Regions from separate parts of the Streptomyces sp. MS06 genome, predicted to be linked through region 1. Evidence: riboswitches for the same ligand, from Rfam matches in the RefSeq annotation. Region 1 holds a riboswitch; the other holds the start of a gene.
The links. A riboswitch is a leader RNA that binds a small molecule or an ion and turns the genes downstream of it on or off. The one in region 1 is predicted to bind cyclic di-AMP.
Positions count from the first base shown of each region.

Region 2: linked by a shared signal. The riboswitch ahead of ACL02U_RS32080 (peptidoglycan DD-metalloendopeptidase family protein) and the one ahead of ACL02U_RS25280 (transglycosylase family protein) in region 1 are both predicted to bind cyclic di-AMP.

Region 1 covers NZ_JBJZOJ010000055.1:11,758-17,128, reverse strand. The annotation lists gene ACL02U_RS25295 (DUF501 domain-containing protein) at 1-271, opposite strand, end outside; gene ACL02U_RS25290 (FtsB family cell division protein) at 299-778, opposite strand; gene eno (phosphopyruvate hydratase) at 892-2,172, opposite strand; gene ACL02U_RS25280 (transglycosylase family protein) at 2,682-3,413, opposite strand; cyclic di-AMP (ydaO/yuaA leader) riboswitch at 3,418-3,585, opposite strand; gene ACL02U_RS25275 (transglycosylase family protein) at 3,806-4,948, opposite strand; gene ACL02U_RS25270 (cytochrome P450) at 5,240-5,371, opposite strand, start outside.
Region 2 covers NZ_JBJZOJ010000105.1:1,899-7,269, reverse strand. The annotation lists gene ACL02U_RS32085 (SGNH/GDSL hydrolase family protein) at 1-417, opposite strand, end outside; gene ACL02U_RS32080 (peptidoglycan DD-metalloendopeptidase family protein) at 620-1,504, opposite strand; cyclic di-AMP (ydaO/yuaA leader) riboswitch at 1,509-1,671, opposite strand; gene ACL02U_RS32075 (tyrosine-protein phosphatase) at 2,288-3,085, shown strand; gene ACL02U_RS32070 (DUF6126 family protein) at 3,104-3,226, opposite strand; gene ACL02U_RS32065 (helix-turn-helix domain-containing protein) at 3,223-3,819, opposite strand; gene ACL02U_RS32060 (aspartate aminotransferase family protein) at 3,896-5,281, opposite strand; gene dxs (1-deoxy-D-xylulose-5-phosphate synthase) at 5,278-5,371, opposite strand, start outside.

The DNA of each region.
Region 1 (5,371 bases):
CGAGCCGCTCGGTCATCTCCTTCATCACGCCGTTCGCCTCCAGGGTGCCGATCGCGGAGGAGGCGCGGGGGCAGGTGAGGTAGTAGAGCGTGGGGAAGGGGGTGCCGTCCGGCAGCCTCGGCGCCGTCTCGACGACGTCCGGCTGCCCGCACGGGCAGCGGTGGGCGATGGCGCGCAGCCCGCGCGGCGGCCGCCCGAGCTGCTGCTTGAAGGCCTCGACGTCCGCGTCGGTCGGCTCGGTGCGGTCGGTGGTCGGCGGGGGCGTGTCCATGACTGTCTTCGGATGTCTTTCTGTCGGTCACTGGTCGGAGGCGTCGGCCTTGTCGACGCCGTCCCAGACGTTGGAGTACCAGGGGCGGTCGGTCGCCCGCCGGTCGGTGTGCGTCTGCTCGGCCGCGCCCCGGTCGACGACGATGTACCCGGTCTCCCCGGGCATCACGTAGTGCAGCCGCCGCCGGATCTGCTGCTCGGCGTAGGCGTCGTCCTGCCAGCGCGCCTTGAGGTCGCGGAGTTGCTCCACGCGCTGCTCGGCCTGCTGCCGCTGTCGCTTCAGGTCGGCGATGTCCGCGCGCTGGGACACGTACTGCCGTATCGGGTAGGCGAGCGCCACGACGAGCGAGCACAGCACGAGGGCGAGCAGGGCCGCGCGGCCGGTGAGGCGGGAGCGGCGGGCCTGCCGGCGGGTCTGGGACCGGTAGACCCGGGCCGCCGTCTGCTCGCCGAGCAGGCGCAGTCTGGTCGTGGTGGAGAACCGGTCCCGGTCGTCCCTCCCGGCCATGTCCCCGCCTCCCCTCCGAGCGTGCTCACACGTGCGTACGTCCCCGCACACGGTACGGGACCGGGTGCGGGGACGTACGGAGGACTGGCTGGAGCGCGGTCCGGCTCGCCGGGTCAGCCCTTGAAGCGCGGGAAGGCGCTGCGGCCGGCGTACACCGCGGCGTCGTCGAGGATCTCCTCGATGCGCAGCAGCTGGTTGTACTTGGCGACGCGCTCGGAGCGGGCCGGGGCGCCGGTCTTGATCTGGCCGCAGTTGGTGGCGACGGCCAGGTCGGCGATGGTGACGTCCTCGGTCTCGCCGGAGCGGTGGGACATCATGCACTTGAAGCCGTTGCGCTGGGCCAGCTCGACGGCGTCCAGGGTCTCGGTCAGCGAGCCGATCTGGTTCACCTTGACGAGGAGGGCGTTGGCCGAGTTCTCCTCGATGCCGCGGGCCAGGCGCTCGGGGTTGGTGACGAACAGGTCGTCGCCGACCAGCTGGACCTTCTCACCGAGCTTCTCGGTGATGATCTTCCAGCCGTCCCAGTCGTCCTCGAACAGCGGGTCCTCGATGGAGACCAGCGGGTACGCCTCGACCAGCTCGGCGTAGTACTCGGTCATCTCGGCGGCGGAGCGGCTCTTGCCCTCGAAGGAGTAGGAGCCGTCCTTGTAGAACTCGGACGCGGCCACGTCCAGGGCGAGCGCGATCTGCTCGCCGGGGGTGTAGCCGGCCTCCTTGACGGCCTCCAGGATGAGGTCGAGGGCCTCGCGGTTGGAGCCGAGGTCGGGGGCGAAGCCGCCCTCGTCGCCGAGGCCGGTGGCCAGGCCCTTGCTCTTCAGGACCTTCTTCAGCGTGTGGTAGACCTCGGCGCCCCAGCGGAGGGCCTCGGAGAAGGACTCCGCGCCGATCGGGGCGATCATGAACTCCTGGATGTCCACGTTGGAGTCGGCGTGCGAGCCGCCGTTCAGGATGTTCATCATCGGCACCGGCAGCAGGTGCGCGTTCGGGCCGCCCAGGTAGCGGAACAGCGGCAGGTCGCTGGCCTCGGAGGCGGCGTGGGCGACGGCGAGGGAGACGCCGAGGATGGCGTTGGCGCCGAGCGAGCCCTTGTTGTCGGTGGCGTCCAGGTCGAACATGGCCTGGTCGATGAGGCGCTGCTCGGTGGCGTCGTAGCCGACCAGCTCCGGGCCGATCTGCTCGATGACGGCGAGGACGGCCTTCTCGACGCCCTTGCCCTGGTAGCGGTTGGGGTCGCCGTCACGGAGCTCGATGGCCTCGAAGGCACCCGTCGAGGCACCGGACGGGACGGCGGCACGACCCGTGCTGCCGTCGTCGAGGCCGACCTCGACCTCGACCGTGGGGTTGCCTCGGGAGTCCAGGATTTCCCGGGCTACGACGACGTCGATGGACGGCACGAGCATCTCCTTCTTGGGATGTGACGCTGGAAGTGCGGGGCCACGTGAGCCTTGCGACTAGAGCCTAACCGTCTCAGGGCCATCGGCCAGCCGACCGACCGGCCCGTGGACAGGACCGACCGTACCCTTTGTTTTCTAACGGAACAAAGGGGAGGGCGCCTTTTCGGAACGACGGCCCGGCGGAACGGGTGCGGGGCGGAGGGGCCGCGCAGGGCGGACCGGGTGCGCGGTGGAAGGGCGACGCAGGGCGGACCGGGTGCGCGACGGAAGGGCGACGCAGGGCTGGCCGGGGTGCGCAACGGAAGGGCGGGCGCGCCGCGTACCGGGGTCGGCCGGCGCGGGGGCCGCACGGGGGCGTGCCGGGCGATCCGCAGAGGGGGTTGCGCGGCGATCCGGAGGGGAGCGGGCGCGGCGGCCGTAGGGGGCGGGGGAGGAAAAGACCCCGCCCCGGTGCGTACGGGGGAACACGCACCGGGGCGGGGAGCCCGTGGGGACGGGGCCGCTGAACCTTACTTCAGGTGCAGCTGCTGACCCGGGTAGATGAGGTCGGCGTCGTCGATGATGTCCTTGTTGAGCTGGAACAGCTTGTGCCAGCCGCCCTTGACGTGGTGGCTCGCCGCGATCGCGCTGAGGCTGTCGCCCTTGACCACCTTGTACTCGCCGTCGCCCTTCCTGACCTTCTTGCCGGTCGGGGTGGTGACGGTCTTGTGGCTCTGCTCGGTCTTGTGCGTCTGAGCCGGGCGCTCGGCGGAGCGGGAGGTGCTCTGCCCGGTGGAGCGCTGGGTGGTGGACTGGCTGCTCTGACCGCTCTGACCGCTCTGGCTGCTCTGGCTGCTCTGGCTGCTCTGCGTGGAGCCGCCGTTGTAGGCCGCGCCGGACAGACCGGTGCCGCAGACCGGCCAGGCACCCTTGCCCTGGCCCGCGAGCACCTTCTCGGCGATCGCGATCTGCTGCGACTTGCTCGCGAGGTCGGCGCGGGCGGCGTACTGCGTACCGCCGTAGGCGGCCCAGGTGGAGGCGGTGAACTGCAGGCCGCCGTAGAAGCCGTTACCGGTGTTGATGGACCAGTTGCCGCCGGACTCGCACTGGGCGACGGCGTCCCACTCGGAGGCGGTGGCGGCGGAGGCGGTGCCGGACGCGATCAGCGGGGCGGCGACGGCGGCGCCGGCGACACCGGCGATGGCGATGGCGCGGCTGGCCTTGGACGGACGACGGTGCTTGCCCTTGCCGGAAAACAGCATGGAAGGATCCCCTCACCGACGCCTGCGAGGTGAGCTGTCGGGTTCGGGCCTGGTGAGTTGCCCGGCCGGCCCCTCCTGGGAGGCACGGCTTCACCCCAAGCCGGTCCGGTTCGACTGCCCGGCACGGCACTTACCTTGGGTCCCCCGCTCCTGCCTACGGCGCTCGAAGCGACGACTGTTCCCGAGCGGCCGCTGGCAGGATTCGGCGTTGCGGCAGCCGGGGCTCGCGGTGACGAGCGATCCTGACGGTAGACACGCGATCCGCCGGAATTCAAAGACGATCAGGGCTTCTGAGACTCATCCCACAGTTTCGCCAAACCGGACATCAGACATCGAACGGGGCGTTAACTCCCAGTGTTTTTGCCCGGTTCAGGCGACCTGCCGGAAACCGGCTACGCGTCGGCGTGCAAGGTCTGACCGGGGAGGATGTGGCCGGGGTCGGCACCGACGACGTCCTTGTTCGCGGCGTAGAGCGCGCGCCAGCCGCCGTCGACGCCAAGGGAGTCGGCGATGGAGGCCAGGGTGTCGCCGGCGCGGACGGTGTACGAGTCACCGCCGTCCGCGGCATGCCGACCACCGGAGGCGGCGGCATCGGTTCCGGCACCCCTGGCATCCGGCACACTCGCGACATCTCCGGCACCGGGGGCATCCTCGTTCGCCCTGGGGCCGCGATGCCGGCCGGTACCCAGCGCACCGGTGTCCACAAGGTACGAAGAACCGGCGCTCTGCCCCTCGTTGCCCGGATCGCCGGTTTCCTCACTTTCTCCGGAAGTCGCCCCGGAAGTCCCGTCGGCACCCTGCGGGTCGGCGACACCCGACGGCGCCCCGGCGGGGGAACCGTCACCCGCCGCACTCCCCCCACCAGAGGAGGGCGACAGGGAGGGCGAAGCGGACGAAACATCCCCGGACGGTGCCGAATCCGGCGAACCCGTCGAAGTGCCGGAAGAGGACGAAGCGCTGCCCGGCGAAGCAGAGGAACCGGCTACCCCCGAGGATCCGGCCGGGGCCGACCCCGCCCCATCGGACGCGCCCGAGTCGCCGAAGTCGCCGGAGCCGTCCGGCGATCCCGGTGAATCGGACAGCCCGTGCGAGCCGGACGAGCCGGATGAAATTCCCGAACCCGCCGAACCGGCCGAACCTGCTGATCCGGAGGATCCGGACGATCCGGATGCTTTGCCCGAGGTTGCGTCACCCGCGACACCGGTGTCGACATCGGCCGATCCGGAGTCCTGGGCGAGACCCGAGACCGGCCCGCACAGCGGCCAGTGGCCGACGCCCTGGTCCGCCAGCACCTTCTCGGCGACCGCTATCTGCTGGGAGCGGCTGGCGAGGTCGGGGCGGGCCGCGTACTTCAGGCCACCGTGCGCCTCCCAGTCCGCCTGGGTCAGGTGCAGTCCCCCGTAGACGCCGCTGCCGGGGTTCGCACTCCAGGAGCCGCCGGTCTCGCACTCCGCCACCTTGTCCCAGGTGCTGCCGTCGGCCGCGTGCGCGCCGGCGGCGCCGAGGAGCGGGATGGCGATGGCGGAACCGGTCACTCCGGCCGCGACGACGAGAGCCGGAGCCTGACGGGGGCGACGGTGACGGCCGTTCCCGGTGAGCATGCAGGGGCCTTTCGCGAGACAGCGGGGACCGGCGTGGCAGGTGATGCGATGCGCCACGCTGACGAGTGAACGTATCGGCTGACGATCAGTTGTCACAAGTTAATGCCGCGCAGATCACGTGAAGATCACAGAAGTGAGCATGTGTCAGGTCGGTGGTGTGGGTTCCGTGTTCCCGTCGGGCCCGGGACCGGGAGGCGCGGTACGGCGGCGGACGCCACCGCCGGGTCACGGCACCGTGCGCCCCCGGTCGACGGGCGTGAACTCCACCGGCAGGGTGCGCAGTCCACGCATGATGAGTCCGCCGCGCCACCGCAGATCCGCCGGATCCGCGGCCGGTCGCAGGTCGGGCAGGCGGGT
Region 2 (5,371 bases), on a different contig from region 1:
CCCGTTGTAGGTCGCGATCTTTCCGCGCAGGTGCTTGAGGACCGGCACCCCGCGGGTGTCGAATCCGGTCGTCACCAGCACCCTGCCGGCCGCTTCGGTGAGCCGGGCCACGGCGCGCTCGAACCGCTCGGCCACCTCGTCCGGATCGGTGCCGGGGCGCAGGATGTCGTTGCCGCCCGCGCAGAAGGAAACCAGGTCCGGGGCCAGTTGCACGGCCTGCGGGAGCTGGTCCGCCGCGATCTGGTCGAGCAGCTTCCCGCGTACCGCGAGGTTCGTGTACGTGAAGGTGCCCTCGGGCCGCCGGTCCGCGAGCAGTACGGCGAGCCGGTCGGCCCAGCCGACGAACTGCCCGTCGGGGCCGGGGTCGCCGACGCCTTCGGTGAAGCTGTCCCCCACCGCCACGTACGACCCGATCACTGAACTGTTGTCACTCTTCGAATCGTCTGCCACAAGGGTCCATGATTCACCTTCGGTTGTGACCTACGCGACCGTAGGCAGAGGTTGACGGGCGGTGAGATGGACCACTGTCGGCTCGGTGGGACGACCGAAGGCCGGACCCGGGGATCGGGGTCCGGCCTTCGGTGGCGTGTCAGGCAGGTGGTGGTGCGGGGTGCCGGCGTCAGCCGACGGTGACTCCGTGTGCGCGCAGGTAGGCGACCGGGTCCACGTCGGAGCCGTAGTTCGGGGTGGTCCGGATCTCGAAGTGCAGGTGCGGACCGGTGACGTTGCCGGTGGCGCCGGAGAGGCCTATCTGCTGGCCCGCGCTCACGGTCTGCCCGGCCGACACCGAGAGCTGCGACAGGTGGGCGTACTGGGCGTAGTAGCCGTCGTGCAGCTTGATGACGACCTGGTTGCCGTACGCGCCGCCCCAGCCGGCGGAGACCACGGTGCCTCCGGCCACGGCCTTCAGGGAGGTGCCGGACGGGACGACGAAGTCGACGCCGGTGTGGTAGCCGCTGGCCCACATGCTGCCCGCCACGTGGTAGCCGGTGCCGATGGTGGCGCCGGACACCGGAAGGGTGTAGCCGCTGGAGCTCTGCGCGGCCTTGGCGGAGGCGGTCGTCGTCTTCGCGGTGGACTTCTTCGCCGGCTTGGCCGGCTTAGCGGCGGCGGGGGCGCTCTTGGCGGCGGCCTTCTTGCCGATGGACAGCTTCAGGCCGGGGTGGATGAGCGACGGGTCACTGCCGATCGCCTTGCGGTTGTCCTGGTACAGCTTGTGCCAGCCACCGCTGACGTGCTGCTCGCCGGCGATCTTCGAGAGGTAGTCGCCGGCCTTCACGGTGTAGGTGCGGACGCCGGAGCCGGTGCTCTTCGCCGCGGTCTTGACGGCGGCGGCCGGCACGGACTGGACGGTCTTCTCGGGAGCCGACTGCGGGGTCGCCGCGTGGGCACCGGTGGCGCCGAGGAGCGGCAGGGCGAGCGCGGCGCCGCCGGTTCCGGCGACGGCGATCGAACGGGTCAGGCGCTGGGACCTGGTACGGCGGTGCTTACCCTTCGCGGGCATGGCGAATTCCTCTCCGGCGCCTGCGAGGTGAGCTGTCGGGTGCGGGCTGGAGATGCCCGGCCGCGACACTGTCGCGGCTTGACCCCTAGCCGTTCCGGGAACCGGAACAGGCGGTCTTGCCTGTGGGTCCCCCGCTCCTGCCGTGCACGGGTGGGTGGGTGCGAAGTCCGGGGCGGCGGCAGGATTCGGCGTCCGCCCGGATCGGAGTGGAACGTAAGCGAGCGGGCGCGCCGAAACAAGCAGACGGCGGCACGGGCCCGCGATTCCCCGGATCCGCGGCGGGAGTTTCCTGTCACCCTGCGTACATCCGCCACCCGGCGTTTCCCTCAATGCCCCAGGGAACGCAACCCCATTACGTGCTCATGACGGGCGACGGACGGTCACGACTATGACGCTCCTCACCAACCCACCCCCATAGTCCGCTATTACACGACGAGTTGTACCCAAAAGTGCAATTCGGTCAGACGGCACAGATGCGTAGCAGTCGGGGCACATTTCGAAGAAGCCGCAGCAGACCCGACTTACCCCGCCTCGTCCATTACCTCCCCATAAGACCGTATTTCCCGTCGTCAGGTCGCGGGCGGCGGAGCGCCGTCGGCCGACGCCGCGGCAGGCGGTTCGCCCGTCGGGGAACGGTGTCCGGCGCCTGCTCCCGGCGTGCGGACCGGCGGTCCGCCGGGCTCCCGCGGGCAATCCGTTGCCCCGGGAATCCATGTCGTATCGTCGACAGCGTCCCGTCGGCCATCCGCCGCGCGCCGGCGGGCCGGACTGGGAGGAGCCCTCGTGACGCAGCAGGTGCCGTCGACCGAACCCGAGCTGGCCGCCGTGCGCAACTTCCGCGACGTGGGCGGACTGCCCACGACCGACGGACGCAGGGTGCGGTACGGCGTGCTGTTCCGCAGCGGACACCTCGCCCACGCGACCGCGGAGGACGCCGCCTTCCTGTCCTCGTTGGACCTCCACACGATCTTCGACTTCCGCAATGCGGCGGACCAGAGGCTGGAGGGCCCGGACGTCGACCTGCCGGGCGTGCGGAACGTCAACCTGCCGCTGAGCGACCCGGCCGACGGAGCCGAGTTCTGGAAGCTGGTCCGGGACGGCGACACCGACCAGCTGCGCACGATCCTCGCCGACGGCAAGGCCGCGAACCGGATGATCGACTCCTACCGCACGATCATCCGGGAGCGCACCGCCGAGCACTCCAGGGTCCTGCACGCACTGGCCGAGGACAGCGTCCCCGCGCTGATGCACTGCGCGGCGGGCAAGGACCGTGCGGGGCTCTCGATAGCCGTCACACTCCTCGCGGTCGACGTGGAGCGCGACGCGATCCGCACCGACTACCTCGAGTCCAACGCCAAGCACCGCCGCTACAGGGTGCACCGCGGCAACGGGTCCGGCGACGCCTACTCCGCCGAGGTGATGGAGCTGCTCAGCCCGCTGTTCGACGCGCGCGCGGAGTACCTGACGGCGGCGATGGAGACCATCGAGGAGACGTGGGGCGGAGTGGAGGCCTACCTCTCGCGGGGGCTGGGCCTCACCGCCGAGACCCGCGAGCGGCTGCGGCACCGGCTGCTGGAGTGACGGGGACCGGCGGGGCCGCTACTGCCCGGCGCCCACCTCGAACAGCAGCCAGATGAACGCGGCCAGGACGTGCCCCACCGCGATGTAGACGATCAGCCGGATCCACAGGCTGCGGGGGAACTTCTCCTCACGCTCGCTCATGGCGTCTCTCCAGGGGTGGGGCCGAGGCACAGCGCGGCCGTCGGGCTCTGCAGCAGGGTGTGGACGAACAGCAGCTCCACCCCGTGCGCCTCCTGCGCGGCGAGGCGGTGCGGGGTCAGCGAGTCGAAGTGCGCGCTGTCGCCGGGCGCCAGCCGGTGCGTGGCGTCGCCCAGCTGCAGCACGAGCCGCCCGGTGAGGACGTACAGCCACTCCTCGCCGGGGTGCACACGCACGATGTCGCCCTGGGCGCCGTGGGCGACGTGGACGCGCAGGGCCTGCATGCCGCGGCCCTGGGCGCCGGCCTGCCGGTAGGTCCAGCCGCCGGCCGTCGTCGGCTCCATGCCGGCGTGGCGGACGACGGCGTCGCGGTCGGCGACCGTCTCGCCGAGCAGCTCCGAGACGGTCGTACCGTAGACGCGGGCCAGCGCGAGCAGCATCGGCAGGGAGGGTTGGCGCTGCCCGGTCTCCAGCCGGGAGAGGTGGGCGGGCGAAAGGCCCGCGGCGCGGGCTGCGGCCTCCAGGGTGAGACCGGCCCGTCGCCGCAGGGCACGAAGCTGCGGCGCCACCGCGGTCAGGGCTTCGGGGGAGTTCATGCCTCCATTCAGCCGGAACCCTTACCCATCAGGCAAATTTTTTGCCTGAGAGGCAACACACCCGCGGTGGCCAGCGTCAACGCCCCGAGACCGCCTGTTTGGCGAGGGTCTTCCCGAAGTCCCAGACGAGGCCTCCGCCGTTGTGCGCGTCGTCCATCACGGCCCTGAACGCAACCACGAACCGGTCCACATCCGCCTCGTCGATCACCAGCGGCGGGATCAGCTTGATCACCTCCAGGTGGTCGCCCGAGACCTGTGTGAGGATCCGGTGCCGCTGCAGCAACGGCACCACCACCATCTGCGCGAACAACCCCTTGCGCGCCGCCTGCAGCATCGCCCACCGGCTCCGCAGCCGCAGCGACCGCGGCCGCCCGAACTCCACGCCGATCATCAGACCCCGACCGCGCACGTCCGCCAGCAGCTCGTACTCCTCCACCAGCTCCGCCAGCCGGGACCTCAGCAGCTCGCCCATCGCCCGCGCCCGCGCGACGATCCCCTCGTTCTCCATCACCGAGAGCACCGCCAGCCCCGCCGCCATGGCCTGCGCATTCGATCCGAAGCTCGCCGAGTGCACCAGCACCCGGTCCATCGACGAGAACACCTTCCCGAAGATCCACTCCCGCCCCAGCGTCGCCCCCACCGGCACGTACCCGCCGGACAGGGCCTTGGCCACGCACACCAGGTCCGGCTCCACACCCTCCTCGTGCTGGTAGGCGTAGAAGTCCCCGGTCCGGCCCAGTCCCGTCTGCACCTCGTCCGCGATCAGCAGCGCCTTGTGTTTGTGCAGCAGCTCCTGCGCGCCGCGCAGGTATCCGGGCGGAGTGGCGTGCACGCCCTTGCCCTGGATCGGCTCCACGATCAGCGCCGCCACATCGCCCCGCTTCAGCTCGCGGGCCAGTGCGTCCAGGTCGCCCAGCGGGACGACCGTGTCCGGCAGCAGCGGCGCGAACCCGTCGCGGAACGACGCCTCCCCGTTCACGCTCAACGAGCCCGCGGTCAGCCCGTGGAAGGCGTGCGCGCAGTACAGCACGCGAGACCGGCCGGTGGCGCAGCGGGCGAACTTCAGCGCCGTCTCCACCGCCTCCGTGCCGCTGTTGGAGAAGAACGCCCGCTCCAGATGCGGACTGCGCTCCAGCAGCTTCTCCGCCAGCAGTCCCGGCAGCGGCGGGCAGTCGAACCGGGTGAGGTCCGCCAGCCCCAGGTCCAGCACCTCGTGCAGGGCCCGCCGCACCACCGGATGGTGCCGGCCCAGGCCCATCACGCCGAACCCGGCCAGCATGTCCAGGTAGTCGTTGCCCTCGGCGTCGAAGAAGTGCGCGCCCTCGGCCCGCTCGTAGTAGCGGTCGAAGCCGATCGTGTGCAGCATCCGCGGCAACTGCGGGTTCACGTACCTGGCGTGCAGCTCGTACCGCTCCGCGCCCCGCTCGGCCAGCAGGGCGCCGAGGTCGAACTCGGTGGTCATACGGTGTTCTCCTTGGCTGGGCCGTCCGCGCCCTTGACGGCCAGGCTCGCGCTGATCCGTCCGGCGACCTCGACGGGGGTGAGGCCGATG